Regions from separate parts of the Diaphorobacter sp. JS3051 genome, predicted to be linked through region 2. Evidence: predicted binding sites of a transcription regulator. Region 2 holds the regulator's gene; the other holds the start of a gene.
The links. Region 2 encodes FliA, which starts transcription of late flagellar genes. Its sites were predicted from a motif close to CTAAAGTTTNNNNNNNNNNNGCCGNTA; they were not measured.
Positions count from the first base shown of each region.

Region 1: the regulator FliA is predicted to act here: its motif matches at 2,202-2,228, upstream of kleA (stable inheritance protein KleA).

Region 1 covers NZ_CP065408.1:30,250-35,925, reverse strand. The annotation lists gene I3K84_RS21455 (antirestriction protein) at 1-421, shown strand, start outside; gene I3K84_RS21450 (hypothetical protein) at 466-684, shown strand; gene I3K84_RS21445 (hypothetical protein) at 696-1,904, shown strand; gene korC (transcriptional repressor KorC) at 1,921-2,178, shown strand; gene kleA (stable inheritance protein KleA) at 2,336-2,572, shown strand; gene kleE (KleE stable inheritance protein) at 2,781-3,107, shown strand; gene I3K84_RS21425 (DUF2761 domain-containing protein) at 3,109-3,438, shown strand; gene I3K84_RS21420 (transcriptional regulator KorA) at 3,545-3,853, shown strand; gene I3K84_RS21415 (ParA family protein) at 3,850-4,614, shown strand; gene I3K84_RS21410 (ParB/RepB/Spo0J family partition protein) at 4,611-5,660, shown strand.
Region 2 covers NZ_CP065406.1:3,160,362-3,166,037, reverse strand. The annotation lists gene flhF (flagellar biosynthesis protein FlhF) at 1-1,024, shown strand, start outside; gene I3K84_RS15090 (hypothetical protein) at 1,014-1,811, shown strand; gene I3K84_RS15085 (RNA polymerase sigma factor FliA) at 1,816-2,529, shown strand; gene I3K84_RS15080 (hypothetical protein) at 2,739-3,086, opposite strand; gene flgM (flagellar biosynthesis anti-sigma factor FlgM) at 3,144-3,467, opposite strand; gene flgA (flagellar basal body P-ring formation chaperone FlgA) at 3,561-4,313, opposite strand; gene flgB (flagellar basal body rod protein FlgB) at 4,539-4,955, shown strand; gene flgC (flagellar basal body rod protein FlgC) at 4,980-5,384, shown strand; gene I3K84_RS15055 (flagellar hook assembly protein FlgD) at 5,406-5,676, shown strand, end outside.

The DNA.
Region 1 (5,676 bases), on a different replicon from region 2:
CCAAGAGCAACCCGTTACCGCTTCCCTGGTCGCCGAGGCCCAGCGCCTCGACTTCCTGCCCGCCTACTTCGGCCCGCGTCTGATGATGCGCGGCGAGGCCCTGGTGTATGCCTGGCTTCGCCGGCTCTGCGAACGCTACAGCGGCGCGTATTGGCACTACTACACCTTGTCGGACGGCGGTTTTTACATGGCCCCCGACCTGGCCGACCGCCTGGAGATCGAGGTGGACGGCAACGGCTTCCGAGGCGAGTTGTCGGCCGACGCCGCCGGCATTGTCGCAACCCTGTTCGCGCTGGGTCAGCTCGCGGCCGAGGCCGCCGACACGGACGCCGGCGATGCCCTGATCGACCGCTATCACTTCCTGCGCGGCTTCGCAGCCAGCCACGCCGAGGCGGCCGCGATCTACCGGGCTATTGACTGATGAGGGGCGGCCCCGGCTTCGGCCGGGGCTTCCAGGAGGCGACCATGACCAGGAACAACGCTCCCCAGGCACCGACGAACAGCTACGCGACGGACGGCAAGTGCCACAACGCCGAGCCGGGCACCTACGGCCACGAATGCGGCAAGCCGGCCGCATGGATCGGCACGAACCACAAGGGGTTCAGCTCGGGATTCTGCGACGACTGCAAGCGCCACGGCTACGAAGCCCGCGACGTGATCGCGTGGCGGCGTGCTGACACTTGAGGGGCCGGCCGATGGCGAAGAAACGCAAGACGCCGGCCCAGCCGGGCCAGGACTGGAACGCGCCGGCGGCCGAGCTGCTGGCCGAGCTGCCCACCGACCGCGACGAGCTGCTGGCCGCCGCCGTGGCGGCCGTGGTGGAGATCGACGCGGCGATCATGCGCGGTGACGGTGCGGCCGCCGAGGCGGCCAGCGACCGATACGAGGCCGTCATCTGGAAGATGAACGGCGGAACGCACGTGGGCAGCATGGCCGACCACGACGCGCCCGGCCAGGTCATCGAGCGCCATTGCGCGGCGGTGCCTGGCGACGTGCCCTTGTGGGGCCAGCGCGGCCAGTTCCTGGTCGCGGATGGCGACATGCGCGCCCTGGTGGAGTACGAGGCCGGCTACGGCGGGCCGCTGGGTGCCCACTTCCAGTTCCACGTCATCGACCTGGACAGGCCGTTTATCTCCGAAACGGGCTACCGCTCGCACTTCGACACGGCGCAGGGCTGCATGACGGTGGACGAGGTTGCGCGCGGCATCCTGGCTGCGCAGCGAGCCGAGAAGAAGCGCCCGGTGATGGTCGAGGCCAGCTACCGCGACCGCCTGGCCGATGCTCCCCTGCCCGCTTGGCTGGCCGGCTTGGAGCCGCCGGCGCGGCGCGCACCGGCGACCGTCCTGGTGCCGCCGGGGTTCGTCCTGGTCGATGTGGTGCTGCCCTCGCATCGGGCCTTCATCGCCAGGCGCTGGGCGGCCGAGGCCGCGACCAGGATCAAGGCGGCCAGGGCCGCCGGGTTGGACGCCAAGGGAAAAATCACCGGCGCAGGCCCGGAGCGAGATCCCGCATCGCCAGAAACGACGATGACCTGCAGCATCGTCAAAGCCGACGATGCCGAGCCGGGCGAGGGCGGGCCTGTATCGCCGGAAACAACGATGCCGCGAGCGAGCGCGGCAACCTGCAGCATCGCCAGGAATGGCGATGGAGGCCCGGCCGACCTGGTGGAGTTCAAGCCCGGCCAGCGGTGCGAGATCGTGAGCGTCCATCACCCGGTTTTCGACCGCTACATCGGCAAGCGCATCATCATCGTGAAGGTGCATCCCGACACCCGCCAGGTGTGGGCGCACGACGACAGGCCGGTAACGTACAAGACCAATCGCGCAGGCCGGCGCGTGGTCGATTCAGACCCGAGCTGCATCCAGTCGATCTACGGCTTCGACCAGTTGCGGCTTATCACTTGACCAGGAGAACGAACGAATGACGAACGACGCCAATATCCGGCTGGAGTGCTTGAAGCCGGCCGAACGCTGGGCGCAACCGACCGGCGAGGAAGTCCGAGAGGTGCTGCGCCTGGCCGGGTTCAGCGGCAGCAAGGCCGCGAAGGCGCTGGGGCTGGGCGCGAAGGGCGACCGCACGATCCGCCGCTGGATCGGCGAGGACACCCCGATTCCCTATGCGGCATGGGCGATCCTGTGCGACCAGGCCGGGCTGGGCGTGATCTGGAAAGAGGATTGACGCCAAGGGAAAGGTTTTAGCGGCTAAAGTTTAGCCTTCGGATTCCGGTAAAGCGAAAAAAGTTTAGCTAAAGTGCTTGACAGGCTAGGGCATTTTGCCCTAATATAGCACTTGAAGGCCGGGCACATTGCCCAGGTCAACTACCGGAGAAAGTCCGATGAGCGACAACAAGATTATGCCCTGGATTGACGAGCTGGAGGGCGCGGCAGCGACCGACTTCCCGGCCCGCCGTGACGAGATCGCGGCCATGATGGCCGAGGCGGCCGAGCTGGTGTGCAAAGCCGAGGAACTGCGCGGCAAGGCGTACTTCGCCGGATGCTCCCTGGAGGGGCAGGCCAAGGGCCATTGGTCGATGGAAGCCGTCGAGCAGGCCAAGCGCCGGGCCGGCTGGTAAGAGCACATGGCCCGGTCGGCAACGGCCGGGCCTATCGAGGACGCCAAGAAGGAGTATTGCGTGAGCCGAGGCAAGATCAAGGGCGGCCCCAGGTGGAGGAACGCCCCGGAGTGATCCGGGGCGCTTGGCCTGGTGCTGGCACACCGTAACCATGCTTCCGAGTGGGAGCACCCAGCATTCAACACGTAAGCGCGTGGAGGGTCAAGCTATGTCCAACATCATCAAGTTCCCCAAGGAGATCGAGCAGCCCGCCGCGCCCGCGCCGGTGGAGCCTGCCGCCGCGTCTGCTGCCCCCAACAAGGCCCCCGGTGCTGGCCTGCTGGCCGGCCTGGTCAAGTTCGTATGGGTGGCGACCGTGCTGGTCTGGCCGATCCTCAAGTGGGTGCTGTCGATTGCCACCTTCTTCCAGTTCGTGCGGATGCTCTACCACTGGAACACGCCTGGCGTGTATGCCGGTTGGTCGTTCCTGGCGTACTTCGCGGTGCTGACCGCGATCACCTACTTCGTTTCGATCTACAAGCCGAAGGGGCTTTGACATGAAAAAACAGACCCTACCCTACCCGCCGGGATTCGTGGAGCCGAACACCGGCCGGGTGGCCGTCCTGGTGCGCGAGTACGCGGCCAGCGACTTGAACGGCGATGCGCCGGCCTATTGGTACAGCGCGCAATCCGAGGAATGGGGCCTTGACCCCTGGCGACTGGTGGAAGGCGTCGATCCGCACACCGCCGGCGGTCAGTTCGACGTGTGCTTTGCCAACGGTTCGAGCCGCACGGTCGGCCCGCTGATGACGTTCTTCATGAGTGCCGCTGACGCGGCCAGGTTGAACGCCAAGAAAGAAGATCACGCGCCCATTTTTAGCCGCTAAAACGCTTGACGCGGGCGGCGAGTTTAGCTAAACTTCTGCACATGGTCGGCGGCTGGCACCGCCTTTTGTTCAACAACCGGGTGTGGAGTTTATATGGGTGTTCTCCATGAAGAAACGGCTAACCGAAGCCCAATTCCAGGCGGCGATCAAGGGCCTGGAGATCGGGCAACAGACCATCGACATAGCGCGCGGCGTGCTGGTCGATGGAAGGCCCCAGGCCGAGTTTGTGGCCTCGCTGGGGCTGACCAAGGGGGCGGTATCGCAAGCGGTCAGCCGCGTGTGGGCAGTGGCGGGGGAAGTGCTCCCGCAGGGCTTCGAGCGGGTGACGGCGGTACTGCCGGAGCATCAAGCGTTCATCGTCAAGCGTTGGGAAGCCGACGCCAAGGGAAAGAGGAAACAGGAACCCAACTCATGAAAACACTGGTCACGGCAATTCAGAAAGGCGGTCAAGGCAAGACGTTCGCAACCTGCCACCTGGCGTTCGACTTCCAGGAGCGCGGCCTTCGGGTTGCAGTGATCGACCTGGACACCCAGGGCAATGCGAGCTGGACGCTGGCCGGCCACGACTCGGGCTATCCCGCCAGTCGCATGTTCACCGCCGGCGGCGACGAGCTGCGCGCCTGGTTCGCTGACCGGGAGGATGACGGCCTGGCGCTGATCGCGGCAGACGCCAACCTGGCGAACCTGGACAAGATGGAGCTTTCCCAGGCGGCCGCCGCGCTGCGGGCCAGTGTGGCCGCGCTGGGCGAGTTCTTCGACGTGTGCCTGATCGACACGGCCCCCTCCCTTGGCGTCGCCATGACGGCGGCCGTGCTGACGGCCGACTACATGCTGTCGCCCATCGAAATGGAGGCGTACAGCTTGCAGGGCATGAAGAAGATGGTCGCGGTCATCAGCAACCTGCGCAAGCAGAACCCCAAGCTGCGCTTCCTCGGCATGGTGCCGAACAAGGTGGACGCGCGGAAGCCGCGCCACGTCAACAACCTGGCGACGTTGCAGCAGGCATACCCGCAGCTCATCTTGCCGTTCAGCATCGGCGCGCGTGACAGCATCGCCGAGGCGCTGGGCGAGCAGATGCCGGTGTGGAAGATCAAGAAGACCGCCGCGCGGAAGGCCACCCAGGAGGTGCGTGCGCTGGCGGATTACGTGTTCACGAAGATGGAGATCGCGCAATGAGCGCCAAGACCAACGCCAAGAAGAAGGAGCAGGACAAGCCGCAATCGTCCGGGCTGGGCCTGGACGGGCTGGGCGACCTGGCCGGCCTGCTGAACGAGCAGCCGGCGGCCAACGCCGGCGGCGCAGGCCCGCAGGAGCTGCCGCTTGACCTGATCGACGAAGACCCGCACCAGCCGCGCACGGCCGACAACCCCGGCTTCTCGCCGGAGAGCATCGCGGAGATCGGCGAGACGATCAAAGCGCGCGGCGTGAAGTCGCCCATCAGCGTGCGCGAGAACCCGGACGCACCGGGGCGCTACCTCATCAACCACGGCGCGCGGCGCTATCGCGGCTCGAAGTGGGCGCACAAGACCACGATCCCGGCCTTCATCGACAACGACTACAACGAGGCCGACCAGGTTATCGAGAACCTGCAACGCAACGAGCTGACGGCGCGTGAGATCGCCGACTTCATCGGCCGCGAGCTGGCGAAGGGCAAGAAGAAGGGCGAGATCGCCAAGGAGATCGGCAAGTCGCCGGCCTTCGTCACGCAGCACGTCACGCTGCTGGACTTGCCCGAACCCATTGCCGAGGCGTTCAATAGCGGCCGGGGCAAGGACGTGACTGTCATCAACGAGCTGGTGACGGCCTACAAGAAGAACCCCGACGAGGTGGCCGCCTGGCTGGCCGACGACAGCCAGGAGCTGACGCGCGGCTCGGTGAAGCTGCTGCGCGAGTTCCTGGAGGACAAGCGCAGTCACGAGGACGGCGACCGTGATCCCAACACCGTCGATGCGCTGACCGGCAAGACCGACGCCGAGGCCGGCGACGGCGAGCAGGGGCCGCAGGATGATGACGCCAAGGGGAAGAAGGAGCCGAAGGAGGCCGACCCCGACAAGCTCAAGAAGGCCATCATCCAGGTCAAGCACGACGACCGGCCGGCACGGCTGATCCTCAACCGCCGGCCCCCGGCCGAGGGCTGGGCCTGGCTCAAATACGAGGATGACGGCCAGGAGTTCGAGGCCGACCTTGGCACCGTGCAGCTTGTCGCGCTGCTGGAGGGCTGACACGCCCAGCGCCGGG
Region 2 (5,676 bases):
CGCAGAGCAGCTCACGCCGCGCCGCGCCGAGGCGCCCGCCACAGCCGCGCCCACGCTGGCGGCCGGCCTGGGACAGCAGAACCTCATGAAGGAACTGCAGTCCATGAAGGAGCTGATCGAGGACCGTTTCAACACCCTGGCCTGGCTGGGCCAGGCCCGCCAGAACCCGATCCAGTCCACACTGATGCTCAAGCTCATCCGTGCGGGCTATTCGCCCGCCCTCTCGCGCGCGGTGCTGGAACACCTGCCCGAGCATCTGGGCGCCCAGGACGCCGTGCGCTGGCTCATGGAAGTGCTGGAGCGCAACCTGCGCACCGACGCGCAGACGCTGCCGCTGTACGAGGAAGGCGGCATCTTCGCCATGGTGGGCGCCACCGGCGTGGGCAAGACCACCACCACCGCCAAGCTGGCCGCCTTGTGCGCGCGCATCCACGGCCCCGCCAGCGTGGGCCTGATCACGCTGGACACCTACCGCGTGGGCGCGCACGAGCAACTGCGCTCCTACGGCCGCATGCTGGGCGTGGTGGCGCACCTGGCGCACGACCGCGCGGCGCTGCAGGACCTGCTGGGCCTGCTGTCGTCCAAGAAGATGGTGCTCATCGACACCACGGGCGTGGCCCCGCGCGACCCGCGCAAGCGCGACCTGCTGGACGTGCTGGCGCTGCCCGGTGTCAAGCGCCTGCTGGTGCTCAACGCCAGCAGCCACGGCGATACGCTGGACGACGTGCTCACCGGCTTCAAGACCACCGGCTCGCAGCAGGCCATCCTGTCCAAGGTGGACGAGGCCGTGAAGCTGGGCCCCGCCATCGATGCGCTGATCCGCCACCAGATGGTGCTGCGCGGCGTGACCAACGGCCAGCGCGTGCCCGAGGACTGGGAAGCGGCCGACGCCCGCAAGCTGGTGAGCGCCTCCATGCGCACGAGCGTGAAGTCGGCCTTCGACCCCAAGGCCGCCGAGTTGAACTTCTTCTTCTCGCACGCCACGGAAACGGCCGATGAGCGGGGGATGGCCGATGTTGCTTGATACCGCTTTGCACCAGGCCGCCGGGCTGCACAGCTACACGCCGCAGCAGGACCTGCGCCTGCTGGCCGTGCTGAGCCAGCCGGGCAGCGGCCCGTGGCTGGAGATGCTGTGGCAGCTGTGCTCCAGCCTGCAGCGCCTGGGCTACCCCGTCGTGGTGCTGGACGGCACGGCGCTCGAGAGCCCGCACATGCCCGGCCTGGACCAGCTGCTGCACCCGGCTCCCTGGAACGGCGCGCAGACGCTGGCCTCCGCCACCGGCGCGTCGCTGGCCGTGGTGCCCGCGGCCCGCGGGCTGGCCCGCCTCGCGCAGCAGTCCGAACACCATGGCGCCGCCGTGCTGCAGCGCCTGCAGCCCTTGTTTCGCGCCTACGCGCTGGTGGTGCTGCATGCGCCGCCCGAGCAACTGGCGCCGCTGCTGCGCGGCAGCGCCAGCGTACCGCTGATCATGACCGGCCCCGGCGCGCAAGGCATGGTGCGCAGCTACCGCCAGCTCAAGCACATGGCGCTGCACGCCGGCGTGCGCTGCACGGTGGCGTCCATCCTCGCGCCGCAGGAGCCTGTGCAGCACCGCCAGACCGCCGAGGCGCTGGACACGCTGCAGCGCAGCGCGCGCACCCACCTGGGCCTGCAGGTCCACACCACCACCGTGGCCGCCGCGCGCGCGCAGGACATCCAGCGGCTGGCCTTGCAACTGCTGGAAAACGCATGCACCATTGACGCTGCCATGCCCCTGCTGCCCCCGCACAGCCTGTGCGCCTCCCTCTCGCCCCTGGACCGGAGCCACTGACCCGATGTACACCGCGAAAGGCCAGCTCGACCGGGACGCGCTGTTCCACCAGCACGTGCCCCTGGTGCGGCGCATCGCCCACCACATGATCGCCAAGCTCCCGCCCAACGTGGAGCTGGACGACCTGATCCAGGTCGGCATGATCGGTCTGAACGACGCGCTCTCGCGCTACGAAGTCGCGCAGGGCGTGCAGTTCGAGACCTTTGCCAGCCAGCGCATCCGCGGCGCCATGCTCGACGAGCTGCGCGAGGGCGACTGGATGAGCCGCAGCTCGCGCAAGAGCCAGAAGGACATCGAGCATGCCCTGCACCGCGTGGAGCAGCGCCTGGGCCGCAGCCCCATCGAGTCCGAGATCGCCGCCGAACTGGGCATGAGCCTGGAGGACTACCAGGCCCTGCTGAGCAAGGTGCGCGGCACGCAGCTGGTGTACCTGGAAGACTTTCACCACGATGACGAGGACGAGGGCTTCCTGGACCGCCACGTGGCCGACGAGGGCGCCGATCCCATGGCCGTGCTGCGCGACCAGCGCCTGCGCGCCTCGCTGGTCGAGGCCATCAAAGCCCTGCCCGAGCGCGAGCAGTACATCATGGGCATGTACTACGAGCACGACATGAACCTGAAGGAAATCGCGGCCGTCCTGGGCGTGACCGAATCGCGCGTGTGCCAGCTGCACAGCCAGGCGATTGCGCGGTTGCGGACCAAGATGCGGGGGCACTGATTCTTTGGATGAAATAGCTGTTTTGCGCTTGCCGGACAAGCGCAGGCAGCTATTTTTTTTGCTTGCGCTGCGGCTTTTCATGGCGCGGGCCGGGATATGCGCCCGCCGGGGCGGGTCCCGGTCAACAGCATCAAACCTCCAGAACCCGTCAAAAAAGATAGCTGCCAGCGCTTATCCCATAAGCCTCAGCCAGCAATTCGGGCTAAAAGTCACCCCGGTGCCCGATAAATCCGCGCCCCCGCGGCGCCGGACGAAGGCCCATAAGTCACCCCCTCCACCGGCGGCAGCAGCGACGCCGCCTGTCGCTCGGTCAGCGCCATCACCCGCGCCAGTTGGTCGCGCACCAGCGTCAATTGCCGGCCGATGGTCTGCACGCGTTGCGCGGCGGCGGGCTCCAGCGCGCCCGCCACAGGCGCCAGGGCCTGGGCCAGCGCCATGGCAGCGCCGCGCAGCTGCACCGCAGTGTCTTCAAAAGTCTGGGGGTTGGAAGCAAGAAGCGCAGCCTGCATGTCCTGCAGCTGCGCTTCGATGAAGGTGAGGGTGTCGTCGAGTGACATGGGGTGCAAGTCTAGAGCCTGTCACCCCGGCGGGCCAGCCGGGCCCAGGAGGGCGGGTCAGCCCCGCGAGTGGGACAGGGTTTCGTAGGCGCTGGACAGCAGCTTGTCGGCCACGGCTTCGGCGTCCACGCGGAAGGTGCCTTTTTCGATGGCGGCCTTGATCGCCTTGACCTTGGCGGTGTCGAAGTCGGCCGTGGACTTGGTGGCGTCCACCCCGCGGGCGGCGGCCGACAGCGTGACGGGCACGCCTGCGGCGGCGCGCGTCGCGCCCTGGGCCGCTTCTTCAGCGGCCGGCGCAGGTGCGGCGGCCTTGGCCTGCTGCTTGTTGGCAGCGGCCTTTGACAGCGCAGTCGCAGTATCCGGGTTGTGTCCAATCTTCATCGCACTCTCCACCACCCCTGTGAGATGTGGGGCCAGTAGCCATGTTTTCGGCCGGCAGGGAGCAGACTTTAGCGCTTTGTGGTGCCTCGCGGCTCACAAAGTGGCTTCTATTGTCCCATCCTCAAGCACAGTACCCCCAATAATGCGTCCATTGGCCATGCGAACGCGCACATTCTGTCCTTGAGCGCCCGCGCTCATGGCCTGGCCCGAGGAGGTGACCGCATAACCCGGCCCCTGCACCACCACGCGCACCGCAGAGCCGGCCTTGAACAGGTCGGGGGCGCGCACCATGTTCTGGCGCAGCGCCTGGCCGGCGGACAGCGGACGGGTGGCGGTCTGCCCCACCCAGTCCTTGGGGTTGGCCACGATGGCCGCGGGTTCTGCGGCCCAGTCCACCTCGGCCTCGATGGCATCTTGCTCGCTCAGCACTGCGCCGGTGCCCACATTGCCGGCCAGCACCCAAGCGGGGCCGAAAGCCTTGACCGTGATGGGCAGGAACACGTTCCAGCGGGTGGGGCCGTCCACGCAGCGCAGGCCCAGGCGGGTGCGCCCCCACAGGCGGGCACCAGCGGGCAGATAGGGTTCCACGCGCGCGCAGGGCGCCAGGCGCAGGCGCGAATCCAGCGTGCCCACACTGACTTCCATGCGCAGCGGCAGCCCCCCAGCCTGCGCCTGGGCCAGCGCATCGTCCAGCCAGTGCTGGGTGATCGAGCCCAGCTCGGCGGTCTGATCGCCTCCCTGCTGGGCATGGGCGGGCAGCGCCAGGGCAGAGCCCAGCGCCAGCGCGCCGCCCATCAGGAAGCGAAGGCAGGCAAGGCGGGATGAGCGCAGGATAGGAAGCGGCATGACGGGACTCCAACGGGTCTGGCGGCAGTCCGGCACAACGGGCCCCGGACGCCTTTTCACACCTGCCACTGTAGGCCGGCCACCGCATGCGCCAAGCGCGGAACAACGGGCCAATCCCAGCGCTCTTCGCGCTTTAGAAAAACGGGGCGATTTCCATAATCGACGCACGCCACAAGCCCCCTGGGCCATGGCGGCCGAACCCCTTTTTTACACGCCGAGGCCCACATGCTCGACAAGATGACCAACCGCCTGGACTTTCACGGAAGCGCCTTGCTGCTGCGCTCGGAGCGCCAGCGTGCCATCGCGAGCAACATCGCCAACGCGGACACGCCCGGCTACGTGGCGCGCGACTTCAAGTTTGCCGATGCCATGCGCGCCGTGAACGAAGCCCAGGCCCCCAGCCCCCTGCGCAGCCAGAGCGTGAGCGACCCGCGCCACATCCCGCTGCCGGCAGCCGCCAGTGGCAGCTCGGACAGCACGCTGGGCTATGCCCTGCAGACCCAGCCGAGCCTGGACAACAACACCGTGGACATGGACCGCGAGCGCGCCGCGTTCGTGGACAACGCCGTGCGCTACGAGGCCACGCTGCGCTTCATCAACGGCCAGTCCAAGACCATGCTCAGCGCCATCCAGGGCCAGTAATCCCGAAAGAGAGCACCACCCGCCATGTCCATGTTCTCCATCTTCAACGTCTCGGGCAGCGCCATCAGCGCGCAGTCGCAGCGGCTGAACGTCGTGGCCAGCAACCTGGCCAACGTGGACGCCGTGGCCGGCCCCGACGGCCAGGCGTACAAGGCGCGCCAGGTGGTCTTCCAGACCGCGCCCATGGGGCCCGAGAGCGCCGCGGGCGTGCGCGTGTCGTCCATCCAGGAGAGCGACCAGCCCGGCCGCCGCGTGCACGACCCGGCCAACCCCATGGCCGACGCCGAGGGCTACGTGACCCACTCCAACGTGAACGCCGTGGAGGAGATGGTCAACATGATCTCGGCCTCGCGCTCGTACCAGAACAACGTGGAGGTCATGAACACGGCCAAGACGCTGCTGCTCAAGACCCTGCAGATGGGCCAGTAAACCGCCCTCCGAAAGCACGCCATGATCCTCAACCCCATCGGCACCACCGCCACGACCAACACCGGCGCTTCGGCCAACGCGACCAACGACCCCGCGGCCATGCAAGACCGCTTCCTCAAGCTGCTGGTCGCGCAGTTGAACAACCAGGACCCGATGAACCCCCTGGACAACGCGCAGATGACCACGCAGATGGCGCAGATCAACACGGTAACGGGCCTGCAGACGCTGAACCTGACCATGCAGACCATGGCCGAGCAATTCAGCACCATGCAGCAGATCCAGGGCACGTCGC